2 regions of the Geobacillus lituanicus genome follow, and region 1 is predicted to be linked to the other one. Evidence: riboswitches for the same ligand, from Rfam matches in the RefSeq annotation. Region 1 holds a riboswitch; the other holds the start of a gene.
The links. Region 1 has a riboswitch for S-adenosylmethionine ahead of ACR1UW_RS05180 (bifunctional homocysteine S-methyltransferase/methylenetetrahydrofolate reductase). Riboswitches for the same ligand answer to the same signal wherever they lie in the genome.

Region 1 (6,770 bases):
TCCACTCCCTCATATTCATGAATTTGTCCACCGTTTGTAGCAAGAATGGCGACAGCCTTTGCGGCATCAATAGAACTTCCTCCACCGATTCCAATGATAGCATCGCATTCATTCTCAAGATATGCTTCACAGCCTTTTTTTACTTCTTCGTCCTTTGGATTTATTGTTACATCACAAAATGTCGCGTATTTTAATCCTGCCTGTCTGCAACTCTTAATGACAACATCGAGCCAACCGGCTTCCGCAACACCTGGATCGCTGACAATCAACACATTTGTCGCACCAAGCCTTAGACAACTTTCCCCTACTTGATGAATGGAACCGTTGCCAAAAATCACTTCGGGCATCACGAACTTATGAATGTTCATCCTCGTGCCCCCTTATTGGCCATCTTCTTTTTATTGCTCAACAACTTTATGTTTTAAGCACTCATTCGACATCTGGATGAAAAATCCTCCTGATTTTCTGCACGAGAAGGAGAAATGGGAGATCAAGACGAAAATCCCTCTATGATTAATGACACACTTGGCAAACATGGTGAGCACTGCCTGCAAACAAAAATCCTGACACTGTCCGACCTTTATAGGACGCAACACCCCGGATATGTTCGTTCTTCTCAATGTCGTTCCAATACAATCTCGTCTACATTCACCGACACATCATTTTAGTACATCGCAACGGCTTTCTCACTTTTACCGTTACCGCACCACCTGTAAGCATACCATTATTCATATCATATCAGACAAATCGTCTATATTATCAAACATCTGAACGCCGATCGCTGGGAGACACTGACCATCCCGAAAAAAGAAGCCGCTCAGCCCTTCTGCCAAAAAAGCGAGCGCCAGTCCTCATGAATGAAGACGGCGCTCGCTTCGTTGGTAAAGGGGACATCGCTTGTTCACTTTTGCTGCATCTTAAACTGCAAAAACAGTTCGTTGTAGTAGGCGAGCATGTGTTTTCCCAAGTTTTCGTACACTTCGAGAGGCCCTGCTGAATCCAAATCGGGGTAGAAGCGGCGATCGCCCGCGATGTCTTTTGGCAAATAGCGAAGCGCCTTTTTATTCGGCGTCGAATAGCCGACATACTCGGCGTTTTGCGCCGCGTGTTTCGGGTCGAGCATAAAGTTGATGAACGCGTGCGCCCCTTCGATGTTTTTCGCTGTTTTCGGAATGACCATGTTGTCAAACCATAAGTTGGAACCTTCTTTCGGCACGACATAGTCGAGCTTGTCGTTTTTGGCAATGATTTCGGCCGCATCGCCTGACCAGACGACGCCGATGGCTGCTTCTTCATTGGCAAGCAGCAGCTTGATTTCATCGCCGACAATCGCCTTCACATTCGGCATGAGCCGATCGAGCTTCCGCTTGGCTTCTTGCAAGTGGGCTTTGTTCGTGTCATTGAGCGAATAGCCGAGGCTGTTTAGCGCCATCCCCATCACTTCGCGCGCCCCGTCGACAAGCAAAATTTGATTGCGCAAGTCCGGGTTCCATAAGTCGTTCCAGCTTGTGATGGTCTTGCCGCCAAGCATCTCGCGGTTGTAGACGATGCCGACCGTCCCCCAAAAATACGGCACGGAATACCGGTTGTGCGGATCAAACGGCAAGTTGAGAAACCGCGGTTCGATATATTGCAAATTGGGAAGCTTTCGGTGATCAAGCGGCAGAAGCAGCTTTTCTTCGATCATTTTGCTGATGGCGTAATCGGATGGAACGGCGACGTCAAACGTTGCCCCGCCTTGGGCGATTTTCGCCATCATCGCCTCATTGGAATCAAACGTTTGGTAAATCACTTTCCACCCTGTCTCTTTTTCAAATTCGCGAATGAGCGCGGGGTCAATGTAATCGCCCCAGTTGTAGACCGTCACCGTTTTGCCTCCGCCGTACCCTTCCGCTTCGTTCAGCCGATGAGTGACAAACATCAGGACGAACGCGGCGATGAACACAGCCGCAAATCCTTGGACAAGCCGTCTCACCTACTTTCGCCCCCCTATCCCGTACAAGCGGCCGCCTTTTCGGCTGAGCACGTAATAGCCGATGACGAGCAGCATCGTAAATAAAAATAGCAGCGTCGACAGCGCATTGATCGATAAGGAAATGCCCTGGCGCGCCCGCGAATAAATTTCCACCGACAGCGTCGAGAACCCATTTCCCGTGACAAAAAAGGTCACGGCAAAGTCATCGAGCGAATACGTGAGCGCCATGAAAAAGCCCGCCCATATGCTCGGAGCCAAAAACGGCAGCACCACACCGGACAGCACTTGCCAATGACTGGCTCCTAAATCTCTAGCCGCATCAATCAGCGTCGGGCTCATTTCTTCCAGTTTCGGCAGCACCATTAACACGACAATCGGCACGCTAAAAGCGATATGGGACAACAGCACGGATGTAAAGCCGAGCTTGATGCCAGCGATTGTAAACAGCAGCAAAAACGAAGCACCGATGATGACGTCTGGGCTGACGATCAGCACGTTGTTGAGGGCGAGAAGAGCGTTTTTCGTCCGTTGCCGCTTGACATAGTAAATGGCGAGCGCCCCGATGACCCCGAGTATCGTCGCAACCGCCGCCGACAACAGTGCGATGACGATTGTATTCAAAACGATGATGGGCAAGCGGTCGTCGGACAGCACGTCGCGGTACCACTTGAGCGTGAACGATTGAAAATCGTGCATCGCCCCGCCGCTGTTGAAGGAATAATACATCAAATACACAATCGGCATATACATCACGGCAAACACGACTAACAAGTACACACGTCCCCATGCCTGCATCCGTTTCATCGGCTTCCCTCTTTTCTTCCGCTTCCTGTCAGGACGACGATGACCGCCATCGCGATCATTAACACAACCGCGATCGTCGCCCCCATCCCCCAATTTTGGGTGACAAGAAAATGCTGTTCAATGGCAGTGCCGAGCGTAATGACGCGGTTGCCAGCGACAAGGCGTGTAATCATAAACAGCGACAGCGCCGGGATGAATACCGCTTGGCAGCCGGCCTTCACTCCGCCAAGCGTGAGCGGAAAGACGACACGGCGGAACGTCGTCCAAGCCGAAGCGCCCAAATCGCGGGCGGCATCGACAAGCGATGGCGGCAGCTCCTCCAGCGCGTTGAAAATCGGCAGCACCATAAACGGAATAAAAATGTACACCGACACAAAGACAAAACTGAAATCGGTGAACAACAGCTGCCGCGGCCCGACGCCCAGCGCTTTCAACAAATCGTTGGCCAGCCCGTACGTGCCGAACAGCCCTAAAAACGCATACACCTTCAGCAGCAAATTCACCCACATCGGCAAAATAAGCAACAACAGCCATAGCTGCTTGTGCCGCGTCTTCGTCAGCCAATAGGCGGTCGGATAGCCGATGAGCAGCGACACAAGCGTGATTAAAAACGCATACCAAAACGAATACGCCATCATTTTCAAATAAATGGGCGTCCACACGGATTTGTAGTTGGACAACGTCCAATGGCCGTCAAGATCCAAAAACGATTCATACACCAAAAAGACAATCGGGGCCACGACAAACAGCACAAGCCAAATGCCATAAGGGATTAAATACCAGTTCCGCCACGCCCGTTCCGTCATGCGTCCTCATCCTCCTTTTCGAGTCGCATGACGTGAATCGCTTCCGGTTCAAAACGAAGGCCGACCGTTTCCCCGACTTCGGCCTTTTTCGTCGAATGGACAAGCCATTCGTTTCCGTTTTCGTCATAGCCGCAAATTTCATAATGGACACCGCGGAATAAGAGCGAATCGACGCGGATGACGATCTGCCCGTCTTCCGGCGCCGCGAGCTCCAAATCTTCCGGGCGGATGACGACATCGACCGGTTCGTTTGGCGCGAAGCCGCGGTCAACACACGCAAACTGTTTGCCGGCAAATTCGACGAGGAAATCGTCGATCATGCGCCCTGACAAAATGTTCGATTCGCCAATGAAATCGGCGACGAATCGATTGACAGGCTCGTCGTAAATGTCTTTCGGCGTCCCAAACTGCTGAATTTTTCCTTTATTCAGAACAAAAATGTAATCGGACATCGCCAACGCTTCTTCTTGATCATGCGTGACAAAAATGAACGTAATCCCTAAGCGGCGCTGCAGTTCGCGAAGTTCATACTGCATTTCCGTGCGCAGCTTCAAATCCAAGGCCGATAGCGGCTCATCCAAGAGCAACACTTCTGGCTCATTCACAATCGCCCGCGCAATCGCGACGCGCTGGCGTTGGCCGCCGGACATCTCTTGAATGCGGCGGCGCTCATAGCCTTCCAAGTTGACAAACCGGAGCGCTTCGCTCACTTTTTGGCGGATGTCCGCTTCTTTCATCTTTTTCACGCGCAAGCCAAATGCCACGTTTTCAAACGCATCGAGGTGAGGGAACAACGCATAGTCTTGAAAAACAGTGTTGACTTGCCGTTTGTTCGGCGGGACGTTTTGAATCGGCTTCCCGTGGAAATAAATCGTTCCTTCCGTCGGTTCGATAAACCCGGCAATCAGCCGCAAAATCGTCGTCTTCCCGCACCCTGACGGGCCAAGCAGCGTATAAAACTTCCCGCGCTCCATCGCAAAACTGACATCATCCAGTACGGCTGCGCCGTCGTATTCCTTCGTCACTCGCTCGAAGCGGATGATTTCTCCGTTCACTTTCAGCCCCCCATCTTCTTGATGTTCACTATTCCTAATTAGAACATAGGAGAGTAGAAAGTGCAACGGAAAAATATGCTTTCCGCCATGTCGGCGACTAAAAAACAAAAAGCGGCTGACTATTCCGCAGAACAGCTTCCAATTTTGCCCGCAATGCGGAAAGCCGCTGTCTCATTGATCGTTTTTTCAAATTTCCTTGCTTCACCGTATTGAATAATTTCAAAAAATACATTAAATTATATAGTAATAGTCAAGACGAAATAAACAACCGCATACGGACATTCTTATCAAGAGAGGGGGAGGGACTGGCCCGGTGAACCCTCAGCAACCTGGCCCGCGGCCAAGGTGCTAAATCCAGACAGGCAACAGCCTGGAAGATAAGAAGAAGCGAACGAAAAGTCTTCTTCTTAGAAGGCTTTTTTCTTTTACTACAACGAAATGGGGGAATCAAACGTGGGGCTGCTCGATGAGTTGAAACAACGCATTCTCATCGCCGACGGAGCGATGGGGACGCTGTTATATTCGCATGGCGTCGACCGTTGTTTTGAAGAATTGAATCTATCGAATCCAGACGAAATCATTCATATTCATGAAGCGTATATCGCGGCGGGCGCCGATGTCATTCAGACGAATACATACGGCGCCAACTATGTGAAACTCGCGCGCTACGGCTTGCAAGACGAGGTGCCGACGATCAATCGCGCCGCTGTAAGACTGGCGAAGCAAGCAGCCAATGGGGGGGCGTACGTGCTCGGAACGATCGGAGGGCTGCGCACGTTAAACAAAAGCGTCGTCACGCTCGAAGAAGTGAAACGGACGTTTCGCGAGCAGCTGTTTGTGCTGCTTGCCGAAGGGGTTGATGGTGTGCTGCTGGAGACGTATTACGATTTGGAAGAGTTGGAGACGGTGCTTGCCATCGCGCGCAAAGAGACGGACTTGCCGATTATCGCCCATGTGTCGCTCCATGAAGTCGGCGTTTTGCAAGACGGCACGCCGCTCGCGGACGCCCTTAGCCGCCTGGAGGCGCTCGGGGCCGATGTTGTCGGGCTCAACTGCCGGCTTGGTCCGCACTATATGATTCAGTCGCTTGAGGAAGTGCCCCTGCCCAATCGCGCATTTTTGTCGGCGTATCCGAACGCGAGCCTCCCGGATTACCGCGACGGCCGGCTTGTCTATGAAACGAACGCGGAATATTTTGAAGAGGCGGCCAAAGCGTTCCGCGATCAAGGGGTGCGCTTGATCGGCGGGTGCTGCGGCACGACGCCGAAACATATTGAGGCAATGGCAAAGGCGCTCGCCGACCGGACGCCGGTGACGGAAAAAACGGTGAAGCGGCGCACGGCATCTGTATCGGTGCAAGCCGATCGGCCCGCGCCGACTCCGCTTCCCGAGCTCGCCCGCACGCGCCGCTCGGTCATTGTCGAACTCGATCCGCCGAAGCAACTCGGCATTGACAAGTTTCTCGCTGGGGCGAAAGCGCTCCATGACGCTGGCATCGACGCACTGACGTTAGCTGACAACTCACTTGCCACGCCGCGCATCAGCAACGCCGCCGTCGCCACTATCGTGAAAGAGCGGCTCGGCGTCCGCCCGCTCGTGCATATTACGTGCCGCGACCGCAACTTGATCGGCCTGCAGTCGCATTTGATGGGCTTGCATACGCTCGGCATCACCGACGTGCTCGCTATTACCGGCGACCCGTCGAAAATCGGCGATTTCCCGGGAGCGACGTCCGTGTATGATGTGTCGTCATTCGATCTCATCCGCCTGATCAGCCAATTCAACGAGGGATTATCGTACTCGGGCAAACCGCTTGGGCAAAAAACGAACTTCTCGATCGGTGCGGCCTTCAATCCGAACGTCCGCCATTTGGATAAAGCGGTTGAGCGAATGGAGAAAAAAATTCAATGCGGCGCCCACTATTTCTTGACCCAGCCGGTTTACTCGGAAGAAAAAATCGTGCAAATATACGAAACAACGAAACATCTCGCCACGCCGATCTACATCGGCATTATGCCGCTTGTGAGCGCGCGCAACGCCGAGTTTTTGCACCATGAAGTGCCGGGGATCACTCTGTCGGACGAGATTCGCGCCCGCATGGCCGCCTGCGGCAGCGACCCAGTAGAAGCG
Region 2 (6,770 bases), 130 kb from region 1:
CGGAGCGGCTCGTATTTTTCTTTCCCTAATTTGATGCACGCCGAGGCGGGAGCATCATACGATATAGCAGGGAGAAGGAGGCGGAACGATGGATCAGCAATTTTTTAAAAACATCGAACAGAAAACAGGTGTCAATATGAAAGACGTTTTTGAGCTCGCCAACTCGCTGCAAAACGCCAATTTCAGCGATGAAAAAACGGTGCGCCAAGTGGTGAAGCGGGTGGCGCAAATTGCCAACCGGAAAGTGCCAAAAGAACTTGAGGATCAAATCGTCAAGGCGATCGTCCATAACGGCAAACAAATTGATTTGAACACGATCGCCAATATGTTGAACAACAAAAAATAAGCAAAAGGGAGCTTGCGTGCGCAAAGCTCCCTTTTGCTCTGCTTGGCTCAGGAGAGCGAAACGATGTTCGATGATCCCAAGCCTTGGATCAGTGTAGACGAGGCTGTTCTATGGCCATCATTCGAGTGATTTCACCATCGTGACATGTGGGATGCCGGCGTCCATAAAGACGCCGGAGACGGTCGTATAGCCGAGCTTTTGGTAAAACGGTTCTGCGTGCGTCTGGGCGTTCAGTTTCGCCGTTTTCGCCCCTTTTGTTTTCGCAAGCTGCTCCAACGCCTCCATCACCATCCGGCCGACGCCGCGGCCGCGGTAAGCCGGCAAAACGCAGATGCGCTCCGCTTTGCCAACCCCTTCATCGACCAGGCGAAACCGGCCGGCTGCGACTGCTTGTTCGCCATCGTATAGGACGAGATGGAACGATTCATGTTCAAATGCATCGATTTCTTCTTCTTCCGGCACGTTTTGCTCTTCGATGAATACAATCCGACGGACGCGCAACGCGTCTTCATACAACGCGCGGTCTTCCGTTGTTCCAATGGCGACGTTCATTCTCCCGTTTCCTTTCCTCCAACGATAAAGGTTTCATAGACAGTCCATGATCCGTTCTCGAGCTGGTAAAGAAGGTGGAACCGGTCGACCGTCTCTTCAAAATGGACGTTTTGCAGCCGCAGTTGGCTGTAGACGTCAGCGTATTCCGCATTCGGCAAATCGCGGCCAATTGTAATGTGCGGCACGAACACGAATTCCGGCTCCCCGGCAAACAAGCCGCTGTGCAGCTGCTCGTGCAACCGTTCCAGCACTTCGTTTGGCTCGACTTTCAAATAAATGATAGGGCTTGTCGGGTAAAACGAGCTGAATTTCGTCACTTTGATCGGAATTGGCTCCGTTTCCGCTGCGATGCGGCGCAGCTCTTTCGTCATTTCTTTGATTTGCTCCTCATCCGCCTCAAACGGGTATTTCAATGTAATGTGCGGCGGGATGAGGGCGTAATGGCTGTCGTACCGCTTCCGGTACGAGTTGGCGAAGTCTTGAATCCGCTTTGGCGGAAAAATGACAATGACGTACTTCATTCCGCTTTCCCTCCTTCAGATGGTTCGTTTGCCGTTATTTACAGCGACAAAATGGCCGATACCGCCCGGGGCACATCCGGCTGCCAATACGTCCATGCATGCCCGCCGGCAAATTCATGGTACGTGTAGGGAAACCGCTTTTCGATCAATAAGTCCCGTGCGGCCCGGTTCGGGGTGATAAAATCGCGTACATGGCCGTCCGTCGTTTTGACCGCCGTTTCTTCTGCGCCGACGGAATGGTAAAGGGAAAGAAGCGACGGGGCGCGGAACGCGCGGATGCGTTCGAGCACCGAGTCGTCAATGTAAGGAGACTGCATGGCGATTTTTCCAAATGTATGCGGATACAACAGACCGGCTAGAAGCGATACGGTTCCTCCCAGCGAATCGCCAATCAGCGCTCGTCCTTTGCCCATTTGATACGTCGGCAACTCGCGATCCAAAAACGGCGCGAGCTCATGGGCCAAAAAGCGGATATAGGCTTCGTTTTTTCGACCGGCTGGGTGGTATTTCTCGTAGCGGTCGCTGACGTTCCGGTACGGGATGCCGACAACGATCGTTCGGTCGATCGTTCCTTCGTCCATGAGTGTCTCGATCACGGTTTTGATTTTTCCGTACATAAAATAATCCTTGCCGTCTTGCGCGATTAATAAAGAATATTTATGCAACGGAGAAAAATTGCTTGGCAAGTAGACAAGCAACCCGATTTCTTCTTGCAGCTCCCTGCTGTAAAGCGTATAATCGCGCATCGTTCCTGATGCTGTCGCCATGATCATCCTCCATGAAAGCGCAAGTTCACTTGTTATTGTAACATATTTAGGCAAAAAGATGTTAACGAAGGGCTCGAATTTTTCGTGAACTTGCCGAACATTGGCGCCGGCAAAAAAAATGACTTGCAAAAATGGCCGGAATGCGTTACAATTTTCTAACATCTTTTTCCAAAAGAAGTATCCCACTTCTAAACGAAGTGAAAGTGGGAGATGAATTTCGGTTGGCGTTAGCCAACGAATATGATAGAATATGGTTAGAACGGACACCTTCGGAACGAAGGGAAGCGTAAAGGGTTCTTGTGTGTGGCTTACCGTTCGGCGAACACACACAAGTCGCTTGAAGCCCCCACCTCTAAGCGAAGTGTAGGTGGTGGGTAGTTCACTAAATTAACAATTAACAAAATTAAATACGCAGCGGTTCTTATCAAGAGAAGCGGAGGGAACTGGCCCAATGAAGCTTCAGCAACCAGCCGCCCGACGGCCAGGTGCTAAATCCAGCGAATTGAGCATTCAATTCGGCAGATAAGAAGAAGCATGACCATGTGCGTATGGAAAAGTCTTCTTCTTAGAAGACTTTTTTTATTTGCTCAAGCGGCTGTTCCCTCAACCGAGAGGCGTCGAGGATCAAGGCCCTCAGCCGCTGCTTGACCAACAGCGGCGCTTCGTTGGGCGTTAAGTGGTTGGTTGTTGATCCATGATGGAATTTTCAACAGAAGGAGAGAGATGAGATGGAGAAACTAGAGACGTTGTTAGCGCAAATTGGCAACCGGAGCGAAACGGTGACGGGGACGGTCAACCCGCCAGTTTATTTTTCCACCGCCTACCGCCATGCCGGCATCGGGGAGTCGACCGGGTTTGACTATATCCGCACCGGCAACCCGACGCGCAAAATCGTCGAAGAAGCGATCGCGAGACTGGAAGGCGGCGACCAAGGCTATGCGTTCAGCTCCGGCATGGCCGCCATTCAGACAGTGCTCGCCTTGTTTGAGAGCGGAGACGAGTTTCTCGTATCGGCCGACCTTTACGGCGGGACGTACCGCCTGTTTGAGCGCGGCTGGCGCAAGTATGGTCTTGGATTCCATTACGTCGATTTTGCTGATCTCGCTGCGGTGGAAGCGTGTATCACCGAAAAAACGAAAGCGATTTTCCTGGAAACACCGACGAACCCGCTTATGCATGAGACCGATATCCGCGCCGTCTCCGAATTCGCCAAGCGGCATGGGCTTTTGTTGATCGTTGACAACACGTTTTATACACCGGTGCTTCAACGCCCGATCGAACAAGGCGCCGATATTGTCATCCACAGCGCCACGAAATATTTAGGCGGCCATAACGACGTGTTGGCTGGCCTTGTCGTCGCCAAGGGCGAGGAGCTCTGTCAACGCCTGGCCGAGTATCAGAACGCCATCGGCGCGGTTTTGTCGCCGTTTGATTCGTGGCTGTTGATTCGCGGGATGAAAACGCTGGCGCTAAGGATGCGCCAGCATGAAGAAAACGCCAAGCGCATCAGCGCCTTTTTGCGCGAACATGAAGATGTTACAGACGTCTTATATCCAGGAAGAGGCGGGATGCTGTCGTTCCGGATTGCCGATGAAAAGTGGGTGAACGGGTTTTTAAAAAGCTTGCGCCTCATTACGTTCGCGGAAAGCCTGGGCGGAGTCGAAAGCTTTATTACGTACCCAGCGACGCAGACGCATGCGGACATTCCTGAGGAAATCCGCATCCAAAACGGTATTTGCAACCGGCTGCTCCGCTTCTCGGTCGGCATCGAACATGCGGATGATTTAATCGCCGACTTGGCGCAGGCATTGAAAAACATGAAAGAGGTGTAAGCGATGGAACGGGAATGGTCGTTTTCAACGAAACTGCTCCACAATGAATGGAAAGTCGATCGCCACACGGGAGCGGTGAGCGTGCCGATCCAGCACGCCTCCACGTTCCATCAGTTCGATTTCGATTCATTCGGCAAATACGACTACAGCCGCTCCGGCAACCCGACGCGCGAGGCGCTCGAGGAAACGATCGCGGCGTTAGAAGGCGGCGTGCGCGGATTCGCCTTCGCTTCTGGCATGGCGGCCATTTCGACGGCGTTTTTGCTCTTGTCCCGAGGCGACCACGTCCTCGTGACCGAAGACGTCTACGGCGGCACGTACCGGATGATTACGGAGGTGCTCGGCCGCTTTGGCATTGAATATACGTTTGTCGATATGACCGATTTAAACGCAGTAGCGGAAAACATCCGGCCGAACACGAAAGTCATTTATATGGAAACGCCGTCCAATCCATTGTTAAAAGTGACCGATATTCAAGGCGTCGTCAAGCTGGCGAAGGCGCATGGCTGTTTGACATTCTTGGATAATACGTTCATGACGCCGGCGTTGCAGCGGCCGCTTGACCTTGGCGTCGATATTGTCCTTCACAGCGCCACGAAATTTTTAGCCGGCCATAGCGACGTCGTCGCCGGATTGGCCGTGGTGAAAGATGAAGAGTTGGGAAAAGAGCTGTACAAACTGCAAAACGCGTTTGGCGCCATCCTTGGCGTCCAAGATGCGTGGCTTGTGCTGCGGGGATTAAAAACGCTCCACGTCCGGCTGAAGCAGTCGTCCGAATCCGCACTGGCCATCGCTGAGTATTTGGCGCGCCATCCGAAAGTGGAAGATGTGTATTATCCGGGGCTTTCGCACCACCCAGGCCATGACATCCAGCGCCATCAGGCGGCCGGGTTTGGCGCTGTGCTGTCGTTCCGTTTAGCCGATGAAGAATCGGCCCGGACGTTCGTGCAAAACGTCCGCCTGCCCGTGTTCGCCGTCAGCCTTGGGGCGGTCGAGTCAATTTTATCGCACCCGGCGAAAATGTCGCACGCCGCCATGCCGAAAGATGAGCGGCTTCGTCGCGGCATTACCGACGGCTTGTTGCGGCTGAGCGTCGGGCTTGAGGATGTCAACGATTTGATCGCCGATTTTGAGCAGGCGTTGTCGTTTGTTCAGGAGCGGCCGTCAGTTTCAACGCCATAGCCATCAGCCCGCCAAGCCTTCACAGCTCGGCGGGCGGGTCAAGATGCCGCTGAGGTTGACAACAGCCGCTCCTCTTTTAAGTGCTTCAAAAAGAGATCGACGAGTTCGCCGTCCCACTGGGTTCCCTTTCCTTTTCTCAAGATGTCTGCCGCTTGATGAATATCCATCCCTTTACGGTACGGACGATCCGAAGTCATGGCGTCAAATGCATCGGCCACGGCGATGATTTTGCCAAACAACGGAATCTCGTCGCCTGTTAAACCGTCTGGATATCCTTTCCCATCGATGCGTTCGTGATGGGAGCGGATGCCGGCTAACAGCGGCTCAATCGCTTCGATCGGCCTAATCTCGCGCAAAATGGCTTCTCCAAGGGCGGGGTGTTTTTTGATCCGGGTAAATTCATCATCGCTTAGCTTTCCCACTTTAAGCAAAATGGCATCGGGAACGCCGATCTTTCCGATATCATGCAGTAGAGCGGAGCGATACAAGGCATCAAGCTGTTCATTCGGAAGGGAAAGCTTTTCCCCAATCGCGAGTGCGTAACGGGCCACGCGCAGCGAGTGCCCAGATGTATAAGGATCGCGGACGTCAAGCGCCGCTGTCAGGACAGTGATGAAACGGTTGAGCAGTTCTTTGTTCGTTCGGTCGCGTCGATGCACAGCGTCGATCATATGATTAAATCCGCGAAGTAAATAAGCAAATTCATCGGTATACACATTGTGGGCGACGGGTTTATACGTTTCGTTTTCCGCCCGTTTCATATGACTTAACAGCACACTGACCGGCTCATGGATCTCATCGACCAACAAGCGAGTCAAGAAAACGGAAAACGCGATCGAAAACAGCAAAATCACGGCTGCCCAGGGCCAATACGACCAATGGGATGCACTCGGTCCGGCGAGCGACCATTTGATTTCCATCGCTAAGCTGAACAATAAAACAGGAAATGTGCTGCTGAACAAGACCGTCAGCTGCAATTTGGTTTTGAGTGGCACCGGAAGCGGCGTGCGTTTTTCATCAATTCCCCCAGCCTTTGCAAGCAAATTCTCGTTTGATAGAACAATCAAAAACATATCAATTTAAGGCTCTCATTCCTCTTAAAGATTTTTTGGATGAAATGCATCCTGCTATAGATGAAAACGACAATCATAACGATAATAGCATGGATAACACGGGGACGATAACTATTCAGAGCCATAAATCCCCTCATATTCCTTGTAATGATTATAATGGCGTAGATTCAGATGGCAGACATGTGCATGACTGGACCCACTTCAAAGGAAGCGATTGCTATTGGGTATTTGCGGTTTGGATGCGTACACCTCAATGCGCTTTAGATAAATGGGACAGCACAGAATATTGTGATGGTACGAGAAATTGCTCACCAGCTATGGGACATCCTACAAAATTCCACTGGCACGATAATTTCGAAGGAACTAAATGGCATTACTAATATAAAAAAATAAAGGGGCTTGCCGAAAAGCATTCAGCCCCTTTATTTTTTGCTTGGTATGTGATCTGCATAAGGATCATATATTCCTGTTACAAGTAAAAATACAATAATAATTAA

Region 2: it holds a riboswitch for S-adenosylmethionine, as region 1 does, so the genes downstream of both, ACR1UW_RS05900 (methionine biosynthesis PLP-dependent protein) here and ACR1UW_RS05180 (bifunctional homocysteine S-methyltransferase/methylenetetrahydrofolate reductase) in region 1, are expected to answer to the same signal.

What each region holds. Positions count from the first base shown of each region.
Region 1 is NZ_CP194773.1:1,030,418-1,037,187, reverse strand. Features, by position in the region: gene ACR1UW_RS05215 (iron-containing alcohol dehydrogenase) at 1-368, opposite strand, end outside; partial or broken gene ACR1UW_RS05210 (DUF1572 family protein) at 732-857, shown strand; gene ACR1UW_RS05205 (ABC transporter substrate-binding protein) at 902-1,975, opposite strand; gene ACR1UW_RS05200 (ABC transporter permease) at 1,976-2,779, opposite strand; gene ACR1UW_RS05195 (ABC transporter permease) at 2,776-3,585, opposite strand; gene ACR1UW_RS05190 (ABC transporter ATP-binding protein) at 3,582-4,640, opposite strand; gene ACR1UW_RS05185 (hypothetical protein) at 4,701-4,853, shown strand; SAM riboswitch class I at 4,922-5,024, shown strand; gene ACR1UW_RS05180 (bifunctional homocysteine S-methyltransferase/methylenetetrahydrofolate reductase) at 5,094-6,770, shown strand, end outside.
Region 2 is NZ_CP194773.1:1,160,531-1,167,300, forward strand. Features, by position in the region: gene spoVIF (sporulation-specific transcription regulator SpoVIF) at 89-346, shown strand; gene ACR1UW_RS05885 (GNAT family N-acetyltransferase) at 464-898, opposite strand; gene ACR1UW_RS05890 (YjcG family protein) at 895-1,419, opposite strand; gene ACR1UW_RS05895 (GTNG_0744 family esterase) at 1,458-2,186, opposite strand; SAM riboswitch class I at 2,605-2,715, shown strand; gene ACR1UW_RS05900 (methionine biosynthesis PLP-dependent protein) at 2,915-4,018, shown strand; gene metC (cystathionine beta-lyase) at 4,022-5,200, shown strand; gene ACR1UW_RS05910 (HD-GYP domain-containing protein) at 5,239-6,195, opposite strand; gene ACR1UW_RS05915 (hypothetical protein) at 6,189-6,653, shown strand.